One region of the Comamonas sp. MYb21 genome, then DNA from elsewhere that is predicted to be linked to it. Evidence: predicted binding sites of a transcription regulator. Region 1 holds the regulator's gene; the other holds the start of a gene.
The links. Region 1 encodes FNR, which switches genes on or off when oxygen is low (the NO sensors DNR and NnrR bind a similar motif). Its sites were predicted from a motif close to TTGATNNNNATCAA; they were not measured.
Positions count from the first base shown of each region.

Region 2: the regulator FNR is predicted to act here: its motif matches at 5,784-5,797, upstream of WH367_RS14380 (universal stress protein).

Region 1 covers NZ_JBBGZC010000014.1:114,519-129,700, reverse strand. The annotation lists gene WH367_RS20425 (transporter substrate-binding domain-containing protein) at 60-848, shown strand; gene WH367_RS20420 (GntR family transcriptional regulator) at 1,162-1,830, shown strand; gene WH367_RS20415 (malonyl-CoA decarboxylase) at 1,827-3,305, shown strand; gene WH367_RS20410 (Bug family tripartite tricarboxylate transporter substrate binding protein) at 3,499-4,515, shown strand; gene WH367_RS20405 (enoyl-CoA hydratase/isomerase family protein) at 4,532-5,323, shown strand; gene WH367_RS20400 (malonate--CoA ligase) at 5,390-6,946, shown strand; gene WH367_RS20395 (universal stress protein) at 7,057-7,500, opposite strand; gene fnr (fumarate/nitrate reduction transcriptional regulator Fnr) at 7,656-8,378, opposite strand; gene hemN (oxygen-independent coproporphyrinogen III oxidase) at 8,529-9,911, shown strand; gene WH367_RS20380 (sulfite exporter TauE/SafE family protein) at 9,928-10,749, opposite strand; gene WH367_RS20375 (cell division protein ZapA) at 11,197-11,616, opposite strand; gene WH367_RS20370 (hypothetical protein) at 11,616-11,831, opposite strand; cobalamin riboswitch at 11,871-12,115, shown strand; gene WH367_RS20365 (TonB-dependent receptor domain-containing protein) at 12,200-14,098, shown strand; gene WH367_RS20360 (cobyrinate a,c-diamide synthase) at 14,121-15,182, shown strand, end outside.
Region 2 covers NZ_JBBGZC010000009.1:48,225-63,406, forward strand. The annotation lists gene WH367_RS14355 (flavin reductase family protein) at 1-293, opposite strand, end outside; gene WH367_RS14360 (alpha/beta fold hydrolase) at 449-1,258, shown strand; gene WH367_RS14365 (branched-chain amino acid aminotransferase) at 1,497-2,597, shown strand; gene WH367_RS14370 (D-amino acid dehydrogenase) at 2,668-4,035, opposite strand; gene WH367_RS14375 (LysR family transcriptional regulator ArgP) at 4,090-5,034, shown strand; gene WH367_RS14380 (universal stress protein) at 5,208-5,630, opposite strand; gene WH367_RS14385 (metallophosphoesterase) at 6,088-6,933, opposite strand; gene WH367_RS14390 (LysR family transcriptional regulator) at 6,976-7,953, opposite strand; gene WH367_RS14395 (hypothetical protein) at 8,100-8,537, shown strand; gene WH367_RS14400 (phosphoenolpyruvate carboxykinase (GTP)) at 8,922-10,790, opposite strand; gene WH367_RS14405 (hypothetical protein) at 11,227-11,373, opposite strand; gene WH367_RS14410 (LysE family translocator) at 11,489-12,100, opposite strand; gene WH367_RS14415 (aminotransferase-like domain-containing protein) at 12,212-13,732, shown strand; gene WH367_RS14420 (response regulator) at 13,772-14,473, opposite strand; gene WH367_RS14425 (type IV pili methyl-accepting chemotaxis transducer N-terminal domain-containing protein) at 14,470-15,182, opposite strand, start outside.

The DNA.
Region 1 (15,182 bases):
TGTGCCGGAACTCTCTGGCACAGCGGCTTTGTTTTTTGCCTGAGCGGAGAGAAGACGATATGACCAAAAAATGGGTGCTGGGCCTGGTGGCCGGTGTGTGCGTGCTGGGCAGTGCAGCGGTGTCTGCGCAGCAGGCCTTGCCCGATCTGAAAGTCGCCGTAGACCTGAGCTACGAGCCCTTTACCTACAAGCTGCCCACGGGCCAGCCCGCCGGTTTCGACGTCGACATCGCCAACGCGCTGTGCGCCCAGATCCAACGCAAGTGCGTGTTTGTCGAGCAGGTCTGGGACGGCATGATCCCCGGTCTGCAGGCCAAGAAATACGACGTGATCATCAGCTCGATGGCCAAGAACGAGGACCGCGCCCGTGTCGTGGACTTCACGAACAAGTACTACCACACCGGTGCGCGCATCGTGATGCCCAAAGGCTTCAAGTACACCGGCCCCGAATCGCTCAAGGGCAAGAAGATGGGCGTGCTCAAGGCCAGCATCCAGGAGAAGTGGGCGCTGACCTACCTCAAGCCCGCAGGCGCCGATGTCGTCTCCTACCCCGGACGTGACCCCGTCTACCTGGACATCAATTCCGGCCGCCTGGATGGTTCGGTGGCCGACAGCGTCGAGATCGCCTACGGCTTTTTGAAAAAGCCCGAGGGCCAGAACTTTGAGTTCGTCAGCGACACCTTGGTGGACAAGAAGATCTTTGGCGAAGGCGCCAGCATTGCGATGCGCAAGGGCCAGCCCGAGCTGAAGAAGTCGCTCAACGATGCGATTGCCGCCATCCGCGCCGACGGCCGCTACAAGCAGATCGCCGACAAGTACTTTGACTTTGACCCTTACGGCAAGGACTGAGAACGCAACGTAGTCCGCAACGGCAGGGGGCGTGGCCCCCAGCGGTGACGCAAGCAGGCCTGGTGCAACCGGTGCCTGCTTTTTTTTGTGCCCGCAGCCGAGGAAGGTAAGCGTTTGCACCGGTAACAGTGGTCGCGGTGTATGAACCGGGTGTTAACACGGGGGACAAAATGCGCTGTAATTTCTCATAATTACAGCATTGCACTGCTGGGCTGGTCTCTGAGCAAGAGACAAAGCCAAAGCCAATTCCAATGACAAAGTGGGAGTCTGGGGCGGGCGGTGCAGAGCGAATTTTTCCCAAAGGAGTGAGCGGATGGCGGTTGCCGGACAGCCTTTGCACGATACGGTGGCGATCCAGGTGCGCGACCTGATCTTTGCCGGCACCTTGGCGGCGGGCGAACTGCTCGATGAAAAGGCGCTGTGCGACCAGCTCTCCGTCTCGCGCACACCGCTGCGCGAAGCGCTCAAACTGCTGGTCTCCGAAGGGCTGCTGCGCCATGAGCCCCGGCGCGGCTGCTTTGTCGAGACCGTGACCGAGCGCGATCTGGACGATATCTTTCCGGTCATTGCGCTCTTGGAGGGGCGTGCCGCCTACGAGGCCACCAAGAAACTCAGCAGCGCCGACCGCGCCGTGCTCGATGTGATGCACGAGCAGCTGACCCACTACGCCGAGGCGGGCGACATCGCGGCCTACTACCGCATGAACCACCAGATCCATGAGGCCTTCATCACGCTGGCCGACAACCGCTGGCTGGCCCAGGCCATTGCCGATCTGCGCCGCATTCTGCGCCTGGCACGGCTGCACCAGCTGCGTGCGCCCGGCCGCCTGCAAGCCAGCTTGCAGGAACACCTCGATATCTATGCCGTGATGCTGACCGGCGACGCCGATGCCGCCGAGCAGACCATGCGCAACCATTTGCTGCAGCAGCGCAAGGCCCTGCTGCGCACCACCCCCCTTTCACTGTCAAGGATTGCTTTATGACCACCGCTACCGAAACTTCGCCCGCCACCGGGGTGGACAGCGCCGCCAACAGCTGGCTGCAAAAAAGCGCGGCCTGGCTGCGCTCGGTCGGCATTCCTACCGAGCTGGGCAGCAGCAGCGCTGCCGAAGGCGAGCGCAGCACCACCGAGCGCCTCAAGGCCACCTTGCGCCGGGGCAATGAGGCGCTGTCGCCGCGCGAGCTGCGCCGCCTGCTGGCCGACCTGCAGGCTGTTGGCGCCAGCGAGGTGAGCGATGCCGAAGGCGGGCGCCTGGCCGAGCCGGTGATGCAGTGGTATGCCGCCGCCCAGCCAGAGCAGCGCCTGGACTGCTGGCGCCTGCTGTGCGAGCAGTTTGTGCCGGATGTGGCCAAGATCGGCCAGGCGCGCCAGCGCTACGAAGACGCGATCGGCACCGCCAGCATGGCCGCTGCCGAGCGCCACCTGCGCAAGGCCTTGCAGACGCCGCGCATGCGCCTGTTCCAGCGCTTTGCGGTGCCCGCGCAGGGCATGCGCTTCTTGCTTGATCTGCGCGCGCAGATGCTGCCCCAGCTCAAGAGCCAGGAATGGCTGGTCGCCGTGGACGCCGATCTGGAATACCTGTTCTCGACCTGGTTTGACATCGCCTTTTTGGAGCTGCGCAGCCTCAGCTGGGATTCGCCCGCGTCCTTGCTCGAAAAACTCATCAAGTACGAAGCGGTGCATGACATCCGCAGCTGGACCGATCTGAAAAACCGCCTCGACAGCGACCGCCGCTGCTACGGCTTTTTCCACCCGCGCCTGCCCAACGAGCCGCTGATCTTTGTCGAGGTGGCCCTGGTCGACAAGATGTCGGACAGCATTGCGCCGCTGCTGGACGAGGCCGCTGCCGCAGCCGATGTGAACAAGGCCAGCACGGCGATCTTCTACTCGATCAGCAACACCCAGACCGGCTTGCGCGGCGTGAGCTTTGGCGATTCGCTGATCAAGACCGTGGTCGAGCAGCTGCTGCAGGAGTTTCCCAAGCTGCGCCAGTTCGCCACCTTGTCACCGATACCGGGTTTTCGCAGCTGGCTGGGCAAGAACGCGGCCGAGGTCTGGGAGGGTGCCGACAAGCGCCTGCGCGCCGAACTGGGCAAGGCCCTGGACAAGGCCGAGCCGACGGTGGACGACTGGATGGCCGCGCTGGAGCAACCGGGCCAGTGGCAGGCGGGCGATGCGGCTGCCAAGCTGCTGCTGCATGCCGCTGCCCGCTACCTGGGCAAGAGCCTGGTCAAGGACAAACCGGTGGACCCGGTGGCGCGCTTTCACCTGGGCAATGGCTCGCGGGTTGAGCGCCTGAACTGGGCGGGCGATACCTCGGCCAAGGGCATCAAGCAGTCCTATGGTTTGATGGTGAACTACCTGTACGACTTGAAGCGCCTGGACAAGCACCGCAATCTGCTGGCCCAGGGCAAGATTCCGGTGTCATCGGGCATCGAGGCGCTGGCCAAGGTCTGAACCTGTTTTTGAGGATGGCAGGCCAGCATCGCGCCCCCGGGCGCTGCGCTGGTCTGGAGAGAGCTGCAGGCCCCCATAAGGGCGCAGCCTGGGTGGTCGGCATTCTATGCTGACCACCCAGGGCCAGCGTGTTGCTGTCGGCGCGCGCAGGCGGGTGTGCGTGGATCTTTAAAAATAACCGTTAGGAGACAAGATGACCAAGAGCAATACACCTTTCCCGTCCAGAAGACGAACCCTGCTGGGCCTGGCCGCTGGCATGGCGGGCAGCGCGCTGCCCGCCTGGAGCTGGGCGAGTGCGGCCGCAGCGCGCGACTGGCCGAGCAAGCCGGTGACCTGGGTGGTGCCCTTTCCGGCAGGCGGGGGTACCGATGCCTTTGCGCGGCCGCTGTCCTCGCAGTTCTCGAAAATCTCGGGCAAGACCCTGGTGATCGACAACAAGGGCGGCGCAGGCGGCACCCTGGGCGCCAGCTTTGCCGCGCGCCAGCCCTCAGATGGCTACCATTTCTTCATGGGCGGCACCCACCATGTGATTGCGCCCTCGGTCTACCCCAAGCTTGACTACGACATCCAGAAGGACCTGGTGCCGCTGGCCTTGCTGGCGACGGTGCCGCAGGTGCTGGTGGTCAACCCCAAGCGGGTGACGGCGGCCAATATGCAGCAGCTGCTGGCCCAGCTCAAGGCCAACCCGGGCAAGATGAGCTTTGCCTCGGCTGGCGCCGGCACCAGCCACCACCTGGCCGGCGAGCTGTTCAAGATCCAGAGCCAGACCGACATCCTGCATGTGCCCTACAAGGGCGCGGGCCCGGCGCTGCAGGACCTGATTGCCGGCAATGTGGACATGCTGTTCGACGGCCTGGGCTCGTCGGCCGCGCATATCGCCGCCGGGCGCATCAAGTGCCTGATGGTCTCGGGCAGCCAGCGCAACCCCTCGCTGCCCGATGTGCCCTGCGCTGCCGAAGTGGGCCTGCCCGATTACAACGTGACCACCTGGTACGGCCTCTGGGCCATCAAGGGCACCTCGCCCGAGCTGCAGGCGCGCATGTTCGAAGAGGCCAAACGCATGGGCGCGTCGGAAGAAATCAAGGCCATCTGGGCCAAGAATGGTGCGGAATATGGCAGCATGACGCAGCCGCAGTTTGCCGCCTTTGTGGCCGACGAGGTCAAGCGCTGGGCCGAGGTGGTCAAGGCCTCGGGCGCGAAGATTGAATGACAAGAGGAGCGAGATGATGGCGGGGCAGGTTCGTGTGCAATCGTGGGTGGTGGGCGAGGAGGCATCCCGCGCGCAGGCCGTGCGCGTGGTGCTGGACCATGCGGGCAAGCGCAATGCCATGTCGCGCGCCATGTGGCGCCAGCTGCGCAGCGTGTTTGAGGACCTGCAGCGCCAGCCCGGGCTGCGCTGCATCGTGCTGCAAGGCGAGGGCGAGGCATTTTGCGCCGGTGGCGATATCTCGGAGTACGCCGACTTTCGCTTTGCCCCAGAGAGCCTGGCCGCCTTTCACGAAGGCGAAGTCTGGCCGGCGCTCCATGCCATGCTGCAATGCGATGTGCCGCTGGTCGCTGCCATTGACGGCGCCTGCATGGGCGCGGGCGTGGAGCTGGCCAGCTGCTGCGACACCCGCCTGGCAACAGACAGAGCCCAGTTTGGCGCGCCGATTGCCAAGCTGGGCTTTCCGATGGCGCCCAAGGAGGCGGCGCTGGTGCTGAGCCAGGTGGGGCCTGCCAAGACGCGGCAGATGCTGCTGGAGGCAGCGGTCTTTGGCGCCGAGCAGATGCTGGCCTCGGGCTTTTTGAGCCAGGTGTACCCCGCTCAAGACCTGCACGCCCAGTTGGAACGCAGCGTCGCCCGCATCTGCGGCCTGGCGCCCCAGGCCGCCCGCATGACCAAGCAGCTGCTGCGTGCGCTGGCCGAAGGCGATGCCCAGGCCCCGGTGCTGCAGCAGCCCTATGCCTATGCCGATTCGGCAGAACACCGCGAAGGCATTGCTGCCTTTGTCGCCAAAAGAGCAGCCCAGTTTTGACCGTGCCTGCGCTGGCCACCGGCCAGGCCGCAGGCGCCAAGGAAACCACCAACCAAGTAGACAAACATGACCAACGACAACCTGTTCTGCGCCCTGCGCGCGGCCTTTCCTGAGGACCTTGATGCCATCGCCGTGGAGACCACCTCGGCCAGCGGTGAGCCGCTGAACTACAGCTGGCGCGACCTGGACCGCATGAGCGCGCGCATCGCCAACCTGCTCGATTCGCTGAATATTCCTTCCGGCAGCCGCGTAGCGGTGCAGGTGGAAAAGTCGGTCGAAGCGATGGCGCTGTACCTGGCGACCTTGCGCGCCGGCCATGTGTTTCTGCCGCTCAACACCGCCTACCAAAGCGCCGAGATCGAGTACTTTGTCACCAATGCCGAGCCGGCCGTGGTGGTCTGCTCGCCGGCCAATTTTGGCTGGGTCTCCAAGATCGCCTTCCAGTGCGGCACGCAAAGCGTGTTCACCTTGGGCGATGACCGCAGCGGCACCCTGCTGGAGCGTGCAGTGCACTGCGCCGATGCGCACACGCCCGCGCAGAAATCTGCCGACGACATGGCCGCCATTCTCTACACGAGTGGCACCACCGGGCGCAGCAAGGGCGCGATGCTGAGCCACGGCAACCTGCTGAGCAATGCCGTCATGCTCAAGGACTACTGGGGCTGGAAAAAGGGCGATGTGCTGATCCATGCGCTGCCGATCTTCCATGTGCATGGCCTGTTTGTCGCGATCCATGCGGCCTTGCTCAATGGCAGCAAGATGGTCTGGTTTGCCAAGTTCGAGCCCAAGGCGGTGATTGCCGCGATGGCGCGGGCGACGGTCTTCATGGGCGTGCCGACTCTGTATGTGCGCCTGCTGGCCGAGCCGGGCCTGACCAAGGCGGCGGCCCAGCACATGCGTTTGTTCATCTCCGGCTCGGCGCCTTTGCTGATCGAGACCTTCCGCGACTGGCAGACCCGCACCGGCCACACGATTTTGGAGCGCTATGGCATGAGCGAGACCATCATGCTGGTCTCCAACCCCTACCAGGCCGATGCCCGCCATGGCGGCCAGGACGAGCGCCGGGGCGGCACGGTGGGCTTTGCGCTGCCGGGTGTGGGCGTGCGGGTGCAGGGCGATGACGGCCAGGCGCTGGGCGCCGACGAGATCGGTCATATCCAGGTGCAAGGCCCCAATGTGTTCAGCGGCTACTGGCGCATGCCCGAGAAGACCGCGCAGGAGTTCACGGCCGACGGCTGGTTCAAGACCGGTGACGTGGGCAAGATTGATGCGCGCGGCTATGTGACCATCGTCGGCCGCAGCAAGGACCTGATCATCTCCGGCGGCTACAACGTCTACCCGGCCGAGATCGAGGGCTTCATCAACGAACTGCCGGGCGTGGCCGAAAGCGCGCTGGTTGGCGTGCCACACCCCGATTTTGGCGAAGTGGGCGTGGCCGTGGTCATTGCCAAGGTGGGCCAGCAGCTCGATGCCGAGGGCATCATTGCGACTTTGAAAAAGCAGCTGGCCAACTTCAAGATTCCCAAGCGCTGCTTTGTCGTGGGCGAGCTGCCGCGCAACACCATGGGCAAGGTGCAAAAGAACCTGCTGCGCGACCAGTACCAGGGCCTGTTCAAGGGCTGATGCGCCCATGAAGGCGGCCTGCGCCGCCATGACAAAACCCTCGCGCTGTGGCCGCTCAGAAGCTGCCGCAGGCGAAGGTTTGCTATTGGGCGGATGCGCTTAGGTGGCGATCAGCGCAGCACCAGCACCGGTATCGTCGCATGGGTCAGCACATGCTGGGTTTCACTGCCCAGCAGCAGGCGCTTCAAGCCCCGGTAGCCGTGCGATGCCATGACGATCAGGTCGCAGTTTTCCTTTTTCGCCGTCTCCAGCAGCGCCTCGGCAATCATGTCGGACTTGATCACCAGGGTCTTGATGGGCACGCCGGTGGCAGCGCCTTCGGCCACCACCTTGTCGACAATGCCCTGGGCGGCGCGTTCCCAGCCGTCCTCGATGCGCGCAATGTCATCGGGGTTTTGCATGGTGCTGCCCTCGAAGTAGCTGCGCGGGTAGTTGGGCGAGATGTTGACGGCAGTCACCGTGGCGTGGCTCAGCTTGGCCAGCGCGAGGGCGTGGCGCACGGCCTTCTCGGACAGCTCAGAGCCATCGGTGGCAAGCAGGATATGTTGGTACATGGCAGGCTCCTTTCAGGTCAGACGTAGGGCAGGGCCGCTGTTGCGCAGTCTTGCCGTGGCTTCAACACAGAGCATCGCCGCTTGCGGCTTGAGCGGATGTCGGATCAGACCGCGTTTGTGTCCGCTGGCGCGGCGAGTTGGAATAGCTGCCTAGCTTAGGCCGAGCAGGCCTGGGTGTTGATCAGGCCCTGGAGCTTGTCGGTGTCCAGAATGCGCACATGGCGCTGCTTGACCTCGATGATGTTCTCCTCGGCAAACTTGGAGAAGGTGCGGCTGACGGTCTCGAGCTTGAGGCCCAGGTAGCTGCCGATTTCCTCGCGTGTCATGCGCAGGATCAGCTCATGCTGCGAAAAGCCCCGGGCATGCAGGCGCTGCACCAGGTTCAGCAAGAAGGCGGCCAGGCGCTCTTCGGCGCGCATGCTGCCCAGCAGCAGCATGACGCCATGCTCGCGCACGATCTCGCGGCTCATGACCTTGTGCACATGGTGCTGCAAGGCGGTCACTTCGCGCGACAGGTCTTCGAGCGAGGAGTAGGGCATCACGCAGACTTCGGCGTCTTCCAGCGCAATCGCGTCGCAGGAATGGCGGTCGTTGACGATGCCGTCAAGCCCGATGATCTCGCCCGCCATCTGAAAGCCGGTGACCTGGTCGCGTCCGTCTTCGGTGGCGATGCTGGTCTTGAAAAAGCCGGTGCGAATCGCATAGAGGGAGGTGAAGGTCTCACCGTTGCGGAACAGCGCGCTGCCGCGTTTGATCTTGCGCCGGGTGGCGACGATCTCGTCGATGCGCTCCATTTGTTCGGCCGACAGTCCCACGGGCATGCACAGCTCGCGCAAATTGCAGTTGGAGCACACCACTTTGATGGAGTTGGATGTCATGTATCAATACCCGTGAACAAATATTCATGTAGGAACGGCGTTCCTCGTATGCGCCTATTGTGCGTGCAGGCGCCAAATGGGTTCTTGATGTACATCAAGGACGCGTGGCAGAGCTTGGGGCACATTGGGGGTCCGCTAGGAAGAAGCCACATGATTTCCCTGACCCCCGACCTGCTGCGCCGTTTTGATGTTCCCGGCCCCCGTTACACCTCGTATCCTACCGCAGACCGATTTGTTGAAGCCTTTGCTGCGAATGAGTACAAGCAGGCGCTGGCGCAACGCGGCACCGGCCTGGCTGGCAGGCTCGCTCCGCTGTCCTTGTATGTGCATGTGCCGTTCTGCGCCTCGCTGTGCTACTACTGCGCCTGCAACAAGATCATCACCAAGCATGCCGAGCGGGCCGACGAGTACCTGGACTACCTCGAGCGCGAGCTGGACCTGCAGCTGGCCCACGTCAGCGCCCGTCCCACCATCAGCCAGCTGCACCTGGGCGGGGGCTCACCCACGTTCTTGACCGATGCCGGCCTCAGCCGCCTGATGGACATGGTCAAGCAGCGTTTTCATCTGAAGCCCGGTGGCGAGTACTCGATCGAGGTGGACCCGCGCACCGTGAGCCGCGAGCGCCTGCAGCATCTCTACCAGCTGGGCTTTAACCGGCTGAGCTTTGGCGTGCAGGATTTTGACCCACTGGTGCAAAAGGCTGTGCACCGTGAGCAGCCCGCTGACCAGGTGTTTGCCTTGGTCGAGCAGGCGCGTGAGATCGGCTTTGAATCTATCAATATCGATCTGATCTATGGTTTGCCCCAACAAAGCCCGGCCAGCTTTGTGCGCACGATGGAGCAGGTCAATGCGCTGCGGCCCGACCGCATTGCGCTCTACGCCTATGCGCACCTGCCCGAGCGCTTCAAGCCCCAGCGCCGCATCCAGGCGCAGGACCTGCCCAGCCCCGCCGATAAGCTCGCCATGCTGGCCCAGGCCCTGGCCGCGCTGGAAGGCGCCGGTTATGTGTATGTGGGCATGGACCATTTCGCCTTGCCCGACGATGCCTTGGCGGTGGCCAAGCGCCAAGGGCGCCTGCACCGCAACTTTCAGGGCTACAGCACCCAGCCCGATTGCGATCTGCTGGCGCTGGGCGTGTCGGCCATCGGCCGCATTGGCGCGACCTACAGCCAGAATGCCAAGACCCTGGAGGAGTACTACGACCTGATCGACCAGGGCCAGATCCCCGTGGTGCGGGGCCTGGCATTGACGCGCGATGACCTGCTGCGCCGCGCGGTGATCATGGGCCTGATGTGCCAGGGGAGCCTGGCGATTGAATCGCTGGAGCAGGCCTGGCTGATTGATTTTGCGCAGTACTTTGCCGCCGAGCTGGCCCAGCTGCGCGAGCTGCAGGACCAGGGCCTGGTGCAACTGAGCGACGAGGCGATCAATGTGACCGAGCTGGGCTGGTACTTTGTGCGCGGTGTGGCCATGGTGTTCGACAAGAACCTGCAGGCCGACCGCAACCGGGCGCGCTTCTCGCGGATTATCTAGCCCGCTGTGGCAGGTCTCAGCCCTGCCAGGCCGCCAGGCTTTTGTAGAGCATGTACGCGGCCAGGCACAGCAAGATGCCGCCAAAGATCTTCTTGAGCTGGCCTACCGGCAGCCGGTGCGCGGCACGGGCGCCCAGCGGCGCCGTCAGCACGCTGCAGGTGGCAATGGCGGCCAGGCCGGGCAGCCAGATATAGCCCAGCGAATGCGGCGGCAGCCCCTGCAGGTGCAGGCCGGCCACCATGAAGCCGATGACATTGGTGACCGCAATCGGAAAGCCCAGCGCCGAGCTGGTGGCGACCGCGTTGTGCATCGGCACGCTGCACCAGGTCATGAAAGGCACGCTGATGAAGGCGCCGCCCGCGCCCACCAGGCCCGAGAGGCAGCCGATCACGCCGCCAGCGGCCATCTGGCCGGCCGTGCCCGGCATGGCGCGCATGGCCTTGCTGTTGGGCTTGCGGAACATGCGCAGTGCCGAGTAACCAATGAACAGGCCAAAAAACAAACCCAGGTAGCTGCCCTTGAGCACCGCAAAAATGCCCAGGCTGGCCAGCAGGCCGCCCAGCACAATGCCCGGGGCCAGGCGTTTGACAAGGTCCCAGCGCACGGCGCCATGCTGGTGGTGGGCGCGCACGCTGGACACAGATGTGAAGACGATGGTCGCCATCGAGGTGGCAATCGCCATCTTGATCGCCAGCTCCGGCGCCACCCCTTGGGTGCCCAGGATGTAGGTGATGAAGGGTACCAGCACCATGCCGCCGCCAATGCCCAGCAGGCCCGCGAGAAATCCGCCGATCAGGCCCAGAAACGACAGCGGCAGCAAAACAAGAGGATCAGTCATGGCGCGCAGTAAAAAGGCCACCTGAAACAGGTGGCCTGAAACCCCGCTGTCGCGGAGAGGAGAAGACAGGTTGGGCAGCCTGCCCGAAAAAATCAGGTGTTCGCAGCGGATCCACTGGACCGTCATCCTGAACCGGGGGTTCAGGTGGGCAAGGGCAACCTATCGTTGGGTTCATCTGACGCGAGACGATCACGCTCAATAGGTGATGTACCAAGCCCGTGCTCGTAGAGCATTGGTTCAAGGAACTATAAAGTCCAGCAGGGCTGCGAACGCTTCCATTGTAATCGCTCGCGCCTGCCGCACCCACCAAAACTGCATGTCAATGTGCCTGGATTGGTCAAAAAAGATAGCTGGTTAGCTAGATTGAGAAAGCGCCAAGCTGATATTTTGGCAGGAGGCATTGCATGGCGCCGCAATCTGGTGTTGGCGCCTGCTTACCGCCAGGCCTCAGGCGCTGGTGTCCAGGGTTTCGGCGGCCTTGGCAGGGGCGGGCGCCAGCGCCGCGTCCAGTCGCTGCATCACCGACTGCAGGCGGGGCTCGTCCCAGTCCAGGCTGGCCTGGTCACCGGTGGCGGGCTGGGCCTGCGCCTCGGCCATCGCGGCAGACTGGGCAGCGGCTTGCGCCTGCAGCGCGTCGGCGGTCTGGCTGAGCTGGCTGTTTTGCACCTGTAAATCCAGCAGATCAAAGGCGACATTGAGGGCCGCCAGCACGGCGATGCGCTCGCGGCCACGGATCTTGCCCGCGTCGCGGATACCGCTCATGGCCTCATCGACATGCTTGACGGCGGCCAGCAGACGTGCTTCCTGGCCTTCGGGGCAGCCCAGCATATAGCTTTGCTGCATGATGTGTACTTCCAGCTGTTTCATCATTCGTCCTGGTCAAAGGTCTTGGGCAGGCGTTCGATCAGTGCATCCACGCGGGCGCGGGCCGCTGTCAGGCGCGATTGGAGGGAGTCGCGCTCCTGGGTCAGGGTGGTGACTTGCTCTTGCAATTGGGCGTGGGCGCGTTGCAAAGCCTCATGACGGCTCAGCAGTGCCTCCACCCGCTCAAGCATCAGATCCATAGAAGGCGTAGTGGCCATAGAGAGACAGTCTTCTTAAGTGCGCAATGGGTTTAACGCTAAAATTGTACCCGTTGGTGCTCGCCCCAGTGGTTCACATGGGGGCAGTTCAACGGGAAGCAGGAGCGCTGCTTGTGCCCTACAAGCCTTACGCAACCTGCGCTGCCCCCGCAACGGTAAGCGATGGTTGGTTTTTGCGCCATCCACAGCCACCACTATGCCACTGAATACCTTGAACAAGTGTTTGGGAAGGCGTGTGCTGTGTCATCGCCAGCCCGGATACCGGCCAACAATAGTGGAGGCGCGCGGCTGAGGCCTTGCTGCGGCCTCCGTGTTCCCCATTGCCGGCGGGGAGGCTGGCGCGGGGTGGTTCATCACCAACTCAGTGCATGTTTTCCTCTGATTTTTCGACACGCCGCTGCGCGCGTCCCGCGCTTGCGCCCCGCTCGGGCACGCTCCATACCCCCCGTTTTTTGGCCTTGGCCATCGCATCGGCGTTGCCCCTGTTGGCGCTGCAAGCTCAGGCGCAGCAGGCTCCAGCCGCCCAGGAAACAGAGGGTAAAAACCTGCAAGAGATGGTGGTGACCGCCAACCGCATCGAGCAGCCACTGTCCGATCTGGTGGCCGACATGTCCATCATCGATGCGCAGACCATCGAGCGCCAGGGCCCGGGCAGCGTGGCCGATGTGCTCGCGCGCGTGCCGGGCATCCAGATTTCTCGCAACGGCGGGCCGGGCACGACGACCAGCGTGTTCATGCGCGGCGCCGATTCACGCTTTACCGCCGTCTATGTCGACGGCGTGCGCATGGATTCGCAATCGACCGGCGGCGCCTCCTGGCAGTCGATTCCGCTGGCGCTGATCGACCGCATCGAAGTGCTGCGTGGCCCGGCCGCTGCCGTCTACGGCTCGGACGCAATGGGCGGCGTGGTGCAGATCTTCACCAAGAAAGGTGAGGGCGTGCCCCAGCCCTATGTGGGCCTGGGCTTTGGCAACCGGGGCACGTTCACGGCCGAGGCCGGCATCTCCGGCAGTGCCGAGGGCTGGGATTACGCGCTGGGCCTGAACCGCTCGCAGACCGATGGCTTCAACGCCCGCACCGTGGCCACTGCCAACTCGGACAAGGACGACTACCGCAGCAATGCCGTCAGCGGCCGCCTGGGCTACCAGATCAACCGCCAGCACCGGCTCGAAGCCACCTTGCTGGCCAGCGATGTGAACTCGGGCTATGACAGCAGCCTGACCGAGGACGACCGCAGCCTTAACAAGATGTATGCGCTGGGCCTGAACTGGCAGGCGCAGTGGACCGAGCACTACAGCACCAAGCTGCAGTTCAGCCAGTCGCGGGACTATTACGAGACCCGGCCCTCGCCCTACCAGACGGACACGCGGCTGCACAACTACCTGTTCCAAAATACCTGGCGCCTGGGCGTCCACACCTTGACGGCCGCGCTGGAGCGGCGTGACGACGCACTGACCAATGGTGGCATTGACCGCGACCGCCACCAGAATGCGCTGGCGCTGGGCTATGGCCTGAACACCGGCCCGCACACGGTGCAGTTGAACCTGCGCCGCGATGACGACAGCGAGTTTGGCGGCAAGACCACTGGCAGCGCCGCCTATGGCTACGCCTTTGCAACCAACTGGCGCGCCACCGCGACCGTGGGCACGGCCTTCCGCGCGCCCACGCTCTACCAGCGCTTTAGCGAATACGGCGACGCATCGCTGCAGCCCGAGAAAAGCCGCAATGCCGAGCTGGGCCTGCGCTGGGCGCAGGGTGCTGATAGCTTCTCGGCCACGGCCTACCGCAACCGGGTCACCAACCTGATCAACTTCTCGTCGCCCGGCAGTTGTGACAGCACGTTTGGCTGCTACGCCAATGTGGGCAAGGCGCGCCTGGAAGGCATTACCCTGGCGGCCACGACCAAGCTGGGTGCGTTCAATCTGCACGGCTCGGTCGACTTCCAGAACCCGCGCGATACCGAAAACGACAAGCTGCTGGCGCGCCGCGCCAAGCGCTATGCCACCCTGGGCGCCGAGACGCGTGCCGCCGGTTGGACCTGGGCTGCCGACCTGCAGACCAGCGCCAAGCGCTTTGACAATGCCGCCAACACCAATGTGCTGGGTGGCTACACCTTGTTCAACCTGTCGGCGCAGACCGAGGTGCTCAAGGATGTGAACCTGATCGCCCGGATCAACAACCTGACCGACAAGCGCTACCAGACCGCACGCACCTATGCCACCGAAGGGCGCAGCGTGTATGTGGGTGTGAAGTGGATGCCGCGCTGAGCGCAGAGGGGATAAGCCAGCCATGACAGAGATGACGGTTCAGGACCGCCCAACAGCCGCTTGCGTGGCACTGCTGATTGCCGCGCCCGCATCGGGCCAGGGCAAGACCACGGTGACGGCAGCCTTGGCGCGCCTGCATGCCCGCCAGGGCCGGCGGGTGCAGGTGTTCAAATGCGGCCCGGATTTTCTCGATCCGCAGTGGCTGCGCCTGGCCAGCGGCCAGCCGGTGCATGCGCTGGACCGCTGGATGAACGGCGAAGCCGATGTGCGCGCACGCCTGTTCCAGGCCGCGCAAAGCAATGATGTGCTGCTGATCGAAGGTGTGATGGGCCTGTTCGACGGCGCCAACAGCGCGGCCGAGCTGGCCAAGTCGCTGGGTATCTCCGCTGTGGTGGTGGTCGATGCATCGGCCATGGCGGCCACCTTTGGCGCCATTGCCCATGGCCTGCAGCACTATGACCCGGGCCTGCAACTGGCCGGCGTGCTGGCCAACCGCGTGGCCACCGCCCACCATGGCGAGATGCTGCGCAGCGGCCTGCGCGATGCGGCACTGTGGCTGGGCGCGATGAACCAGGTGAGCCTCGATGCTGCGAAACCACGCGCCAACCTGCTGCCCGAGCGCCATCTGGGACTGGTGGCAGCCCATGAGCTGCACGACGCTGCCGAGCGCCTGGATGCCGCCGCCGATGTGCTGGCGCAAACGCCGCTGGGCCAGCTGACTTGGCAGGAGTGGCAGCAGCGCTGGACGGTGGCCTTTACCGCGCCTGCTGCCGCTGCCCCGGTGCCCGCTTGGCTGGCCGGGCGGCGCATTGCCGTCGCCCGCGATGCCGCTTTTAGCTTTATCTACACTGCCAATCTGGAATGCCTGCAAGCCATGGGCGCCGAGCTGGCCTTTTTCTCGCCGATTGCCGGCGACCGCCTGCCCGCCTGCGATGCGCTGTGGCTGCCCGGCGGCTACCCGGAGCTGCACCTGTCCGCGCTCAAGGCCAATGCCGGCCTGCAGCTGGATCTGCAGGCGCACCTGGAAGAGCGCAAACCCGTCTGGGCCGAATGCGGAGGCATGGTGGCGCTGGCCGAGGGCCTG
Region 2 (15,182 bases), on a different contig from region 1:
AAGGCCAGCTCCTTTTGGTGCGCGCCCATCACATTGACCGCGTAGTGGCTGACGGTCTCAAACAACGGCATCGAGCTGGCCGTTTTCATCAGGCTCCACAGCACCAGCGGCGGGGTGAGCGATGCGGAATTGAAGGAGCTGATGGTCAAGCCGACCTTGTTGCCATCGGGCGCCAGCGCCGTCACCACCGCCACCCCGGTGGCGAACTGGCCCAAGGCATTGCGAAACTCACGTTCGGAAAACGAGGCAGAAACAGGCGATTGCAGGTGTTCAGGGGGGAGGGAGCGGTTCACGGGGCAGGCAGACGGCAGGGGCAGACGCCATGCCGTCAAAAGCATGGATAGCGGTCATTATCGGCCAGGGGGCGAGGCCCCTGCGCGCGTAGGTGCTTGAAAACAAGGCAGGCGGGCCGCATCTGCGGGGGAAACACACGGCGAGAAGCAAACCTATGTCCTTGATTCCCAACTTCGCGATGCTCGGCAGTGGCCCGACGGTGCTGATGCTCCACGATGCCGACACCGACCACCTGGGCTTTGCCCCGCAGGTGGAGCTGCTCGCCAGCCAGGGCTACCGCGCGATCGCCTGGGACATGCCCGGCTACCATGCCAACCCGCCGCCCTATGGCGGCTACAGCCTGAAGGCGCTGGCCGCCACGGCGGACGGCCTGCTCGAAGCGCTGAAGATTGGCCGCGCCCATATCGTTGGCCATGGCATGGGCGCGATGGTGGCCGCCGAACTGGCCCTGCGCCACCCCACCCGCGTGCGCAGCCTGAGCCTGGTGGCCGGCGGCCCGGCGCTGGAGGCGGACAGCCAGCAGCACTGGGTGCAGACGCGCCAGCAACTGCTGGCCCAGTGCCAGCAGCAGGCCAGCACCGAGCCGGTGCAGATGCAGCGCTTTGCCGAGCTGCTGGTGCAGCTGCAATCGGGCCAGCAGGCCTTGCCCGAAGGCTTGCAGCTGGCGCGCCACGCGATCACCCAGATCCAGCCGCTGGCCTATGGCCGCATGCTGGAGATGCTGGCCGGCCCCAGCACCCTCGCCGAGCGCCTGCCCCACCTCAGCCAGCGCTGCCTGCTGGTGAGCGGCGGCCAGGATGTCTGCATGCCGCCCCAGCGCATGCAGGCGCTGGCAGACCAGCTGCCCGATGCTCGGCATGCCTGCCTGGAGGGCGTTGGCCACTGGCCCCAGCTGGAGAGCCCCGATGCCTTCGAAGGCCTGCTGCTCGACTTTTTGGCGACCCAGCGCGCCACGGTGCACTAGGAAAAACCCGCAAGTCCGGCGCCTGCGGCGGCGGTTTGCCTCTGCAGGTGGTTGACTTGCCATCCTGGCAATGCAGCCCGCTTGGCGCCACCGGGGCAAAAAACTGGCATGCTATGGGGTTTGGCGTGCAGCCCGTCACTTTCCTGGAGCCTCTCCAGGCTGGCGGACGGCCACCATGATCGGCAGCGGCTCCCCACAGGACGCTGCTGTCCCTGTTGCCAACTGAAGGATTAGTCCCGTGTCCCCCTCTTCCCTGACCTTTGCCGTCACCCCATCGAGCCAGCCACGCAGCGCCCAAGAGCGCGCCAAGATTCTGGACAACCCGGGTTTTGGTCTGCACTTCACCGACCACATGGTCTCGGTGCACTGGGACAAAGAGGGCGGCTGGCGCGATGCGGCCGTGACCCCGTACGGCCCGATTGCGCTGGACCCCGCCGCTGCCGTGCTGCACTACGGCCAGGAAATCTTTGAAGGCATCAAGGCCTACCGCCATGCCGATGGCTCGGTCTGGACCTTCCGCCCGCAGGCCAATGCCGAGCGCCTGCAGCGCTCCGCCCGCCGCCTGGCGCTGCCTGAGCTGCCGGTCGATATTTTTGTCGAATCGCTCAAGCAGATCATCGCCGTGGACAAGGACTGGGTGCCCAGCGGCAACGAAGCGAGCCTCTACCTGCGCCCCTTCATGATCGGTGACGAAGTCTTCCTGGGCGTGCGCAGCGCCCACAAGGCCACCTACTACGTGATCGCCTGCCCAGCAGGCCCTTACTTTGCCAAGGGCGTGGCGCCTGTGGCGATCTGGCTGTCCACCGACTTTGCCCGCGCAGCCAAGGGTGGCACGGGCGCTGCCAAGTGCGGCGGCAACTATGCCGCTTCGCTGCTGCCCCAGCAGCAAGCGCAGGACAACGGCTGCTCGCAGGTGCTGTTCCTCGACCCTGCCGAAGGCAAGTACCTCGAAGAGCTGGGCGGCATGAACGTGTTCCTGGTATACGGCAAGGAAAACAAGCTGGTCACCCCTGCGCTGTCGGGCAGCATTCTGGAAGGCATCACGCGCGACTCGCTGCTGCAACTGGCACGCGACCGTGGCATGGTGGTCGAAGAGCGCAAGATCGCTGTGGACGAGTGGAAGCAAGGCGTGGCCTCCGGTGACATCACCGAAGTGTTTGCCTGCGGTACCGCTGCCGTCATCACCCCCATCGGCCAGCTCAAGGGCGAAGGCTTCTCGGTGGGCGACCTGTCGGCCCCCGCTGGCGAAGTCACGATGGCCCTGCGCAAGGAACTGACCGACATCCAGTACGGCCGCGCCCCTGACCGCCACGGCTGGCTGGTGCGTCTGGACGCCTGATCCGTCCGCAATAAACGCTAAAAGGGCTGCACACTGTGCGGCCCTTTTTCATGGCGTTGTCCGTTGCCGTTCAGGCGGCGACTGCGGCCCGGCGCTTGGCTTCGCTTTCATAGCCGTAGAAGCCAAACTGCATCTCTGGCATGCGGCCGCTCACCAGCTCGGCCATGGCCTTGCCGCTGCCGGCGCCATGGGTCCAGCCCAAGGTGCCGTGGCCGGCATTGATCCAGAGCTTGCTGATCTTGGTGCGGCCGATGAACGGGATATTGGTCGGCGTGGCGGGTCGCAGGCCGGTCCAGAACTGCGGGTTGCCGCCTTGCTCGGGCAGGCGGGTGTCGCAGACGCCGGGCATCAGCTCCTCGATGCGGCGCGCCAACATATGGCAGCGGGCCTTGGCCAGCGGGCTGTCCAGCGAGCTGTCAAAACCGTTGAGCTCGATGGTACCGGCCACGCGCAGCTCATTGCCCAGGCGGCTCATCGCCAGCTTGTTGCCATCGTCAATGCAGCTGACAAAGGGCGCGGCCTCGGGCTTCAAGATCGGCAAGGTGGCGCTGTAGCCCTTGCCCGGGTAGATGGCGACATTCAGTCCCACGGTGCGCAGCAGCGGCGCGGTGTAGCTGCCGCAGGCCACGATGACGGCATCGCCCTGCAAGGTGCGTGGGCTGCTGTCGGCGCCCGCTGCGGTGGCACGCACGGTGACCGAATCGATCGCGCCGCCGGCCACATTCAACCGCTCGACCCGGTGGTTGTAGAGAAACTGCACACCGCCCTGTGCGCAGAGCTGGGCGAGCTTTTGCGTGAACACGCGCGCATCGCCGCTCTCGTCGCTCTCGGTAAAGGTGCCACCCTTGATATGCGCGGCATAGGGCTTGAAGGCGGGCTCGATCTTCAAAAACTCTTCGGTGCTGACCATGCGGCGGTTCACCCCGTACTGGCGCATCAGGTCGACGGCCATCTGCGCATCCTGCACCGCTTCGTCGCTGGTGAAGAAGTGGGCGATGCCGCGCTCGAGCCGGTTGAACTGGATGCCGGTCTGCGCCACCACGGCCTTCAAGGCGTTGTGGCTGTAGGCACCCAGCGCGACGATCTGCTGCACATTGCGGGCAAAGGAGCGGTCATTGCACTCGGCCAGAAACTGCGTGAGCCAGCGCCATTGCTGCGGATCGGCATGGGGGCGCAGCAACAGCGGTGCCTCCTTGTCGAACATCCACTTGAGCGCCTTGAGCGGGGCATGCTTGTTGGCCCAGGGCTCGCAGTAGCTCACCGAGATCTGCGCGGCATTGGCATAGCTGGTCTCCAGCGCCGCGTCCGGTTGGCGATCCACGACGGTGACGTCATGGCCGAGTTGCAGCAGATGCCAGGCAGTGCTGGTGCCGATGATGCCGGCGCCGAGGATGATGACTTTCATGGCTCTCAGTGTCTGGCATCTTGGCTGTAACATAAAGTGCAATTAAACTTCTTCAAGATTCATCAGTTCTGCTAATACTGGAGCCCCATGAGCAACCTGGACCCGGTCGCGCTGGAATGCCTGGCCGCCGTGATTGAAGAAGGCGGTTTCGAGAAGGCCGCGCTGCGCCTGAATGTGACGCAATCGGCCGTCTCGCAGCGGCTGCGCGCGCTGGAGGCGCAGATCGGCTCGGTGCTGGTGGTGCGCAGCCGCCCGCTGCGGCCCACCGCTGCCGGCCAGCTGCTGCTCAAGCACACCCAGCAGCTGCGGCTGCTGCGCACCGACCTGGAGCAGGAGCTGCACAGCCTGCTGCCCCACGCCATGGGCCGCAGCGCGCATGACGAGGCCATCTCGATTGCCATCAATGCCGACAGCATTGCCACCTGGGCGCTCGATGCGCTGCAGGACATCGCACTGCAGCAGCTGCCGCTGGAGATCATCACCGACGACCAGGACCACACCTTGGAGCTGCTGCGCACCGGTGAGGTGCTGGGCTGCGTCACCACCATGCCGCAGGCGCTGCGCGGCTGCCGCGTGACCGCGCTGGGCGCGATGCACTACATTGCTGTGGCAGCGCCCGCCTTTGCCCAGCAGCATGTGCCGCAGGGCATCAACCGCAGCAACTTCAAGCACCTGCCGTTTCTCAGCTACAACCGCAAGGACGACATGCAGCGCGTGTTTGTCGCCCGCGCGATGGGGCTCAAGACCGTTGGCCTGCACCAGCTCTTTGTGCCCAATTCCGAAGCCCAGGTGCGCGCCGTGGCCGCTGGCTGGGGCGTGGGCGTGGTGCCCGAGCTGCTGGCCCGCCCTTATCTCGCCGATGGCCGCCTGGTCAATGTGGCCGAGGCCCAGGTGCTGCGCGTCGACCTTTACTGGCACTGCTGGAACCTGCAGTCGGCCTTGCTGGGCGCCCTGAGCGACGCGATGGTGCACAGCGCCAAGAGCAGCCTGGCGCCGCCCACGGCCGCAGCCCGCGCCACCGTCAAGGCATAAAAAAACTGCCTGCACCCCCAGGGGGATGCAAGCAGTTTCCGGATGTCCACAGGCATTCATCGCACCGGTGGTTCCATCCCTCCCTCATCAGTGAAATCCATTGCTTGTGCAGTATCCACGCCAAGTATTGCTATATGGTGAATAGCAAATGACAGACGCATGATCTGATCCATTTACCGAATCAGCAATACCGGCAGCTTGCTCTCGGCCAGCACCTGGGTCGCCACCGAGCCCAGCACCAGCTTGGCCAGTGCGCCATGGCCCCGGGTGCCCATGATCAGCAGGTCATAGCCACCCTTATCGGCCGTCTCGGCAATGGTCTGCGAGATCGGGCCGACAGCGGTCTCGGCCACAGCCTTCACCTGGTGGGCGGCCAGAAACTCCTGCACCGGCACCAGCACCTTCTGCGCCTCTTCGCTGTGGTAGTCATCCACCAGCGCCTTGCCCAAGGCCTTGGCGGCCCGGGGCGGCAGCAAGGGCTGCACCGTGAGCACCGTGTAATGGTGGTTGGGCGTCAGCCACTCTGCGTGCGCTGCCAGGTAATCGAGCATCTTCTGGGTGTAGGGGCTGCCATCAACGGCCAACAAAATACGCATGCCTTGACTCCTTCAAAAAGGGGTGAGGGACCCAACACCGGTGGCGCCACCAACGCTGGACTGTGGCCTGGCAAACCCGCGCTCCATCAGCGAGAACGCGCTTTTCAGGCTAAATCATGTGTATCAGCTTATAGATTTACCGTCAAACGGGCATTGATGTGCATCAGGCGCGGCGATAAATTTAGGTAAAAACCCTTGGATTTGATCGAAGATGCTAAGCACGCCTCAGAGAAGAACTGTCGACCGTAAACATTTTGCTGCTGAAATGCGCCTCAATAACTGTTTTAGGGACACGGTATGCAAAATGGAGATGAATACGCGGGATATAAGCAGCCGTTCAAGACATGGCGGCGCCGCAGAGGCTAGTCAGCGCCAAGCACACAACCTTACCGTACCCATGTTGTGGAGCCGCGCGAGAAGTGGTGGCGCGCTAAGCAGTCCCTGAGAACCTGTCGCTTTACACCGCCACCAAGCAATGCGGGTTGAAGGTTTCCTGCTCGCCCTTGCGCGCATAGCCCAGCGGGTTGGCCACAACTCGGCATTGCCAGGGGCGGCCATCGCTGTGCTGGCCTTTGGCCACATAGTCGCTGGGCGCATGCAGATGGCCGTGGATCCAGAGGTCGGCATAGGGCAGCAGGTCATCGAGCACATTGCAAAAGCCGGCGGTGCCCGGGGTCAGCCCATAGCGCGGATCGGCGCTGCGCAGGCTGGGCGCAAAGTGGGTGATGACGACGGTCTTGCCGTCAAAGGGCTCGGCCAGTGCGGCGCGCAGCCATTCCTGGCAACGCAGCGCTTCGTCGCGCATCTCGGCGGCCAGAAAGGGCTGGCCATTGCGCTCGCTCTGGGCCTTGGTCAGGTAGAAGTTGGCGGCCTTGAAAGCCTTCTCGCGCTGCTTCATCAGCGCACCCAATTCGGTCACGCCGTTGTGCAGCGCAATGGCGTCGTAGTCGGACCAGAGGGTGGTGCCAATAAAGCGCACGCCGTCGATGACCAGGGTGTCGCAGTCGAGCATGGTGATGCCCAGCTTTTCGCAGCTGGCACGCAGGCGCAGCCGGGCGGTATCGAAATCCTGGTTGTCGAACTCATGGTTGCCGGGCACCAGGATCACCGGTTCGGGCCAATGGCCGCCGGCCTGTTGCGGGCTGAACTGGGTGAGGCCAAAATCGGCATCGTCCAGCATCGAGCCATTCTGGTAGGAGCCAATGTCGCCGGCCAGCACCAGCAACTGTGCGCCGGGCGCAGGCTGGGCACGGAAATGGGGGTGGGTCTCCAGATGCAGGTCGGACAGAATTTGCAGGTGCATGGTCGCCAAGCCTACCATGGGCTTTGGCGCCTTGCAGCCCCGCTACATCGGTAATTCCAGGTCAGGAAAAGCCGCCCGGGCCGAGCGCTCCAGCGCGTGCAGCATCCATTCCAGCGCCGAGGGCGGAATATGCCCGCTGCGGCTGCGCCAGAGCGCATCCACATGCACGGCCTCCACGCGCAGCGGCAGCGGCTGGAAGGCCAGCAGATCGGCGATGCCGGTGGCAGGCACAAAGTGGCGCGGCAGGACGGTCAGCAGATCGGTGCGCGCCACCACGCGGGCGGCGGTGAAGTACTGGTTCACCGTCAGCACCACCCGGCGTTTGCGGCCGATCGATGCCAGCGCCTCGTCCAGAAAGCCAAAGGGCTGGCCGGAAAAGCTCACCAGCATATGGCGCGCATCGCAGTAGCGCTCCAAAGTCAGCAAGCCCTCACTCAAAGGGTGATCCTTGCGCATCACGCAGAGGTATTCGCCGTCATAGAGGCGCCGGCTCTCGAAATCCACCAGGTCCCCCGACTGGGCGCGGGCCGTCATCTCCGCGAGCACAAAGGGGAAATAGCCCACGGCCAGGTCGGCGGTCTCGGCTTCCAGCTCCTCGCGCGGATCCCGGGTAGTGAGTGGTTGCACATGCACAGAGACGCCTGGTGCCTCAGTCTCCAGAATATGCATCAGGCTGGGCAGCAAGGTGGCGGCGGTCGCATCGGCCATCGCCACGACAAAGGCCTGGGTCGCATGGGCGGGGTCAAAGCGCTCCGGTGCAAAGCTGGCCTGCAGGCGCGCCAGCGATTCGCGCACCACCGGCCACAGCGCATTGGCCAGCGGCGTGGGCTCCACACCCTGGCCGCTGCGCACCAACAGCTCGTCATGCAGCGCCTCGCGCAGGCGCCGCATCGCATTGCTGACTGCCGGCTGGGTGATGGCCAGCTTGTCGGCCGCCCGGGTCAGGCTGCGCTCATTCATCACCTCGTCGAATACACGCAAGAGGTTCAGGTCCAGGTGCCGAAATTGGTGGGGCAGCATTTTCAATCCTTTGCAACGCTGGGCGAACCGCAATACATCACTGGCATGAATGATACAGATTCAAAAGATAAATTTGAGAACGTCTAGGGTAAACCCTATACTTCGTTCATCGCTTCAAAGAAGCATTAATACCAAAGACATCCATCATGACCAACAGTTTTGTACACACTGACATGGCTACCGAACACACGGGCGTTCTGCGTGTGGAACGTGCTGCTGAACATCTCAAGACCACCTTCGGCACCAAGGGCGTTGGCGCATCGCTGATGCTGGCCGCGCTGGTCGCTGCCGTGCTGGTGGTTGCTACCCGCCTGGTGGACTCCGTCGCTGGCGGTAGCCACTGGATCGCTGGCTGGGCCCTGCTGTGGGCTGTCGCCTTTGTCGCCATCGCCCTGCTGGCCGCCCCTGCCCGCAACCTGAGCAGCAGCCTGCGCGCCGCCCGCCGCAGCTGGGACGAAGGCCACCGCCGCGCCCTGGAAGACGACAAGACCTGGCAAGTGGCCCTGCAAGACAGCCGCGTGATGGCTGACCTGAACCGCGCCATGAGCGACGCAGCGGTTTCGTTCTACCACAAGAACTACTGATCAACGCCGGGGTTCCTCCAGAGCCCCAGCGCCGGCAGCCACGATCTGCCTTTTCAAGAGCCACGGCATGCCGTGGCTTTTTTGTTGCTGGTGGCTGCATCTCATCCAAAGTGGATCAGCGGTTTGGGATTGCGGAACACCTCCGCCTGCGCAAGCCGCAGGTGCTAGGAAAACGCTTGGCAAGCACTTTCCTGCCCCGCAACATGCTGGCTGTATGCAACAAACCACAGTTCCATCGATGCGCTGACGCTGAGTCCAAGCGCGCTCACAACAAACCAAGCACCCAAAACAAAACCCCGCATGCCTAAAACATGCGGGGTTTTGCTGTGTTGCGCTATCCCAGCCACTGGCAGCGGGGCTACCAGCGAGCTCGCCAGCTACCGATCAAGCAGCGACCAGGCGCTTTTCCAGATCGGCCTTGATGTCCAGCAGCGCCTGGGGCAGGCGCTGGGCCAGGTGGTCGAAATGGGCCTGGTGCGATGCCAGCTCTTCGGTCCAGACGGCGGTGTCGATGTTGGTGACGGTCTTGAACTGCTCGGCATTGAAGTCCAGGCCGGTCCAGTTGATCTCGGCGTACTGCGGCGCGACACCAAAGGCGGTCTGCGTGCCCTGCACCTGGCCTTCGAGGCGGTCGAGCATCCACTTGAGCACGCGCATGTTCTCACCGTAGCCAGGCCAGACGAACTTGCCAGCGGCATCCTTGCGGAACCAGTTGGTGGTGTAGATCTTGGGCAGCTGCGCGCCAGCGGCTTCGAGCTTGTCGCCCAGGTTCAGCCAGTGGGCAAAGTAGTCGCTCATGTTGTAGCCCATGAAAGGCAGCATCGCGAACGGATCGCGGCGCACCACACCTTGCGCGCCAAAGGCGGCAGCGGTGGTTTCGGAGCCCATGGTCGCAGCCATGTAGACGCCTTCCTTCCAGTTGCGCGCCTCGGTCACCAGCGGCACCGTCGTCGAGCGGCGGCCACCAAAGATGAAGGCATCGATCTTCACGCCCTTGGGGTCGTCCCAGGCTTCGTCGAGCGCCGGGTTGTTCGTGGCAGCGACGGTGAAGCGGGCATTGGGGTGGGCGGCCTTGGCGCCGGTTTCCTTGGCGATCTGGGGCGTCCAGTCCTTGCCTTGCCAGTCGATCAGGTGCTCGGGCAGCTGGCCGCTGTCCTTTTCCATGCCTTCCCACCACACATCGCCGTCGTCGGTCAGCGCAACGTTGGTGAAGATCACGTTCTTGTCCAGGCTGGCCATGCAGTTGGGGTTGGTGTGGTAGTTGGTGCCAGGGGCCACGCCAAAGTAGCCGGCTTCGGGGTTGATCGCGCGCAGCGAGCCGTCGGCCTGGGGCTTGATCCAGGCGATGTCGTCGCCAATGGTGGTGACTTTCCAGCCTTCAAAGCCGGTGGGTGGCACCAGCATCGAGAAATTGGTCTTGCCGCAGGCGCTGGGGAAAGCGGCGGCCACATGGTACTTCTTGCCCTGGGGGTTTTGCACACCCAGAATCAGCATGTGCTCGGCCAGCCAGCCCTGGTCGCGGCCCATGGTCGAGGCGATGCGCAGCGCAAAGCACTTCTTGCCCAGCAGCGCATTGCCGCCGTAGCCCGAACCGTAGGACCAGATTTCGCGCGTCTCGGGGTAGTGCACGATGTACTTGGTCTTGTTGCAAGGCCAGCTGGTGGTGTCCTTTTCGCCGGCCTGCAGCGGCGCGCCGATGGTGTGCACGCAGGGCACAAAGGCACCATCGCTGCCGATCACGTCGTACACGGCACGGCCCATGCGGGTCATGATCTTCATGTTGACCGCCACATAGGCGCTGTCGGACAGCTCAATGCCCACGTGGGCAATCGGCGAGCCCAGCGGGCCCATCGAGAACGGCACCACATACATCGTGCGGCCCTTCATACAACCGTCAAACAGCGGCTGTAGAGTCGAGCGCATCTCGGCAGGTTCCATCCAGTTGTTGGTCGGGCCGGCGTCTTCCTTCTTGGCCGAGCAGATGTAGGTGCGGTCTTCCACGCGGGCCACGTCCGACGGATCGGACCAGGCCAGAAAGCTGCCGGGGCGCTTGGCGGGGTTGAGCTTCTTGAAGGTGCCGGCATCGACCAGTTGCTGGCAGAGGCGGTCGTATTCTTCCTGGCTGCCATCGCACCAGTAAACGGCGTCAGGCTTGCACAGTGCGGCCATATCGGCCACCCAGGCGATGAGCTTGGGGTTCTTGACGTAGTCGGGGGCCTGAATGGCGACACCGGCTTGGATGTTTGCGTTCATGGGAAGGCTTTCAAAGTTGTAAACGGTTCATCAAAAACCGCTGCGACAAGCTCCTTGGCCGACAGCAACCCATTTTTGAAAAACCGTCTCCACAGCGTCGGACAAGGCGCAATGCCTGTGCGCAACAATGCCTACGCTGGACTGGCGATTTTAGCAGTCAGCCCCCAAAACGGTGATTTTCAGTCCTCACATCTATGCATTTGATGCATGACAAAATGCATAACTGTATTGATACCGGTTTCTTGGGCAACAGCCCTGTCGCGCAGGTGGCGCTGGGCCCGGCACCACCCAGGCACCACCCAGGCGTCAACCAGACGTCACCCAGGGGCCTGGCCAGCACAGGGCCGTGCCAGCCTTCGTCAGCGAACGCCAGGCAACAAAAAACCCGCCAGCGGCGGGTTCAGCAACGGGGTTTGGCGCGCTTGGCGCGCAGCGCTCAGGCCATGTGTACGGCGATAAAGGCCAGCAGGAACATCATCAGCGCGCCCACCAGCGGCAGCACCACGGGCATCAGCGGAACAATGGCTTCCACGGTATCCATCGGGGCGTGTTCGGTGTCGGCGTCGGTGTGCGGGCTGGACATGGGCTCTCTCCAATGCAAAGGCTGAGGACCATTGTAGCGAGCGGGCGCCGGGCCTGCATGCCGGGCGAACCCTGAGCCTGCCACGGTGCAAGGCCCTGGGTCGGCTCGCCCGCTGTCAGCCCTCCAGCACCGGGTAGAGCGACAGCACCAGCAGCGCCGCCATGCACCAGTTAAAGCGCTGCAGCGCCCGGGGTGTGCGCAGCGCGCGGCCCACGGCGCTGCCAAACAAGGTCCAGACGCTGACGCTGGGGTAGTTCACCAGCCCAAGCACCAGAGCGGCGAGCAGCAGGTTGGCGGCATAGCCATCGCGCGGGGTGTAGGTGGCCACAATGCCGATGGCCATGATCCAGGCCTTGGGATTGACCCACTGGAAGGCAGCGGCCTGCCAAAAGCCAAAAGGTTGCGCAGCCGCCTGCCCGGCACCCGCCTGCCCGGAGCGGGCAATCTTCCAGGCCAGCCACAGCAGGTAGGCGGCGCCCAGGTACTTGAGCCAGGTGTAGAGGCGCGGCTCGCGCTCAAAGGCCACGCCCAGGCCCAGGCCCACCAGCAGCAGCATGGCCACCACCCCCAGGCTGATGCCCAGCATATGCGGCACCGTGCGGCGGTAGCCAAAGCTCGCGCCCGAGGCCGTCAGCATCACATTGTTGGGGCCTGGCGTGACCGAGCTGACAAAGGCGAACAGGGCCAGGGGCAACACAAAGGCGGAGGTTTCGGGCAAAACAGACATGGCAAGCTACGGAAAAAAAGGAGAAAAGAAAAGCTGCTGCCATGCTAAGGCCGTTATGCAGTACAGTACCGGTACACTTTATCTGGCCAGTTCAAGAATTGGCCTGCTCTTATGACCCAGACACTTTCGCCGACTGCTGATATCGCCGATGTCGCCTATACCGCTGCCCCCAGCGCCCCTCCGCTGGCCGCAGCTGCCTGGGGCTGGCAGCCAGTGCGCACCGGCAGCGCATCGCTGGTCGAGCAGCTGGTGGCGCATTTCAGCGACCGCATCCGCAACCACGGGCTGCGCGCGGGCATGCGCCTGCCGTCGGTGCGGGCGCTGGCCGAGCAGGCGGGGGTAAGCCGCGACACCGTCGTGCAGGCCTATGACCGGCTGGCCGCGCAGGGCCTGGTGCAGTCGCGCCGGGGTGCGGGCTTTTTTGTCTGCGCCCAGCGTGCGCTGGCCGAGGCGGCCGCAGCCCCTGCCGCCAGCCTGGCCCAGGGCGCGGCCTTTGATACCTCCTACCTGCTGCGCGGCATCTTCCGCGAGGATGCCGATGGCTCCGGCCACACCGGCAGCGCCGGCTGCCTGCCGGCCAGCTGGATGGACGAGGGCCTGATCAGCGGCGCGCTGCGCGCCATCCTGAAGCAGGGCCTGCGTGCCGAGCGCAGCCTGCTGGGCTATGGCCTGCCCCAGGGCCTGGCACCACTGCGCCGCCAGATTGCGTCGACCTTGCAGGCGCAAGAGGTGCCGGCCCACCCCGAGACCCAGTTGATGACAGTGAGCGGCGTCACCCACGGACTGGACCTGATCGTGCGCTGCTTTCTGCAGCCCGGCGACACCGTGCTGGTCGAGGACCCGGGCTGGTTCCTGATCTTTGGCCGCCTCAACACCATGGGGGTCAACGTGGTGGGCGTGCCGCGCCTGCCTGGCGGCCCCGATGTGCAGGCGCTGCAGGCACTGGCCGCGCAGCACCAGCCCAAGCTCTTTATCCTCAACACCGCCGTGCACAACCCCACCGGGCTGAGCCTGTCGGCCGGCGTGGCGCACGAGGTGCTGCGCATTGCCGAGCGGCATGATTTTCTGCTGGTCGAGGACGACACCTATTCCGAGTACCTGGGCAATATGCCCTTGCGCCTGGCCGCCATGGACCGGCTGCAGCGCGTGCTGCTGGTGGGGGGTTACTCCAAAACGCTGTCTGGCGGCTTGCGCGTGGGCTATGTGGCCGCGCGCCCCGAGTTCATCCACCAGCTGACCGATCTGAAGCTGCTGGGGGGCCTGACCTCGGCGCTGCCCAGCGAGCAGATCGTGCACCGCATCCTGGCCGATGGCAGCTACCGCAAGCATGTGGACCGGCTGCGCGAGCGGGTCGACAAGGCGCGCCACCGCTGCCTGCGCCAGCTCGAAGCGCTGGGCTGCCACGCGGTGCATGAGCCGGTCGCCGGCACCTTCGCCTGGGTGGACTGCGGTATGGATTCGGAACTGCTGGCGCGCCAGGCCAGCGAGCATGGCCTGCTGCTGGCGCCTGGCGTGCTGTTCTCGCCGCGCCAGGCGCCGTCGCGCTTGCTGCGCATCTCGGTGGCCATGGCCGAGCAGCCGGCTGCCTGGCAGACCCTGGCCCTGCTGCTGGAGCGCCACCGGGGCGCTTGATCGGACACCGGTGGCGGCCACGCGCTTGCGCTGATGGCCTCAGGCCCCTGTACGCCCGCGCCCCTCGGTCAGCAGCACCGCGGCCTGCACGCGCGATGACAGGCCCAGCTTGCGCAGAATGTGCTGCACATGGATCTTCACCGTGGTCTCGGCAATCGCCAAGCTGCGCGCAATCTCCTTGTTGCTGGCACCCGCGGCAATTTCGCGCAGGATCTCCAGCTCGCGCGGCGACAGCTGCTCCAGCGGGTCGGCCGGTTCGGGCATGGCCGGCGGCGGCGCAGCCGGCTCCAGCGGCCGGTTTTGCAGGACGCTCACCAGCTTGTCGGTCATCTCCATGCTCACCGTCGATTGGCCGCGCAGCGCGCGCTCGATCGCGGCCACCAGCACCTCGCTGTCGGCCGTCTTGAGCAGGTAGCCCTGGGCGCCGCGCTGCAAGGCCAGCGCCAGCGTGCCCGCGTCTTCGCTGGCGGTGAGCACCAGCACCCGCGCCGCTGGCGCTGCTGCGCGCAGGTCCGGCAACAGGTCCACGCCGCTCACGCCCGGCATATGGTGGTCCAGCAGCACCACATCAGGCTGCAGCTGCGCGGCCTGGCGCAGCGCCTCGCCCGCATCGCCGGCCTCGGCCACCACCTGCAGCTGCGGCTGGGCGGCCAGCAGCGCGATCACACCACGCCGAAAAAGCGGGTGGTCGTCCACCACCAGCAGGCGTATCGCGGGGGTAGGCGCTTGCGCTGCCGTCATGCGGGGCTCCTGGAGGTGGCAAGGGTTGCGGCCGTGGGCGGCTGAAATGTCGGTAGGGGTTGCAGGGGCTGCAAGCGGGGCAGGCTCAGGCGCACGCAGGTGCCGGCCCCGGGGACGGAATGGATCTCCAGGCTGGCGCCAATGCCAGCAGCGCGCTCGCGCATGATGCGCAGGCCCACATGGGTTTCATCCAGCGCCGCGGCAGCCTGCGCCATGCCCTGGCCATCGTCGCGCACCTCCACCGCCCACTGCGGGCCTTGCTCCACCTCCACCCACACCTGGCTGGCCTGCGCATGCTTGCGCACGTTGGACAGCGCCTCCTGCACCACATGCAGCACCTGCACCTGCACATCGGGCGGCAGCGCCATGCCTTCGCCGGCAATCTGCAGCTGCGCGGGCAGACCGGTCTGGTGCTCGAACTTGGTCAAGGTGGTGCGCAGTGCAGGCACGATGTCCTCGGCATTGGTACGGGTGCGAAAGTGCAGCAGCAGCTCGCGCACATCGGACAGGCTTTCGCGGATGCCGGTATCGAGCTCGCCCAAGGTTGCCTGCACGCGCGCGCCATCCGGGGGCAGCCGTGCCATGTCGCTGCGCAACAGCCCCGCCTGGATCTTCAAGAACGCCAGGCTCTGCGCGATGGAGTCGTGCAGCTCGCGCGCCAGCAGGCCGCGCTCGTCGGCCACCGCCGCCTCGCGCTGCAAGGCGTCGG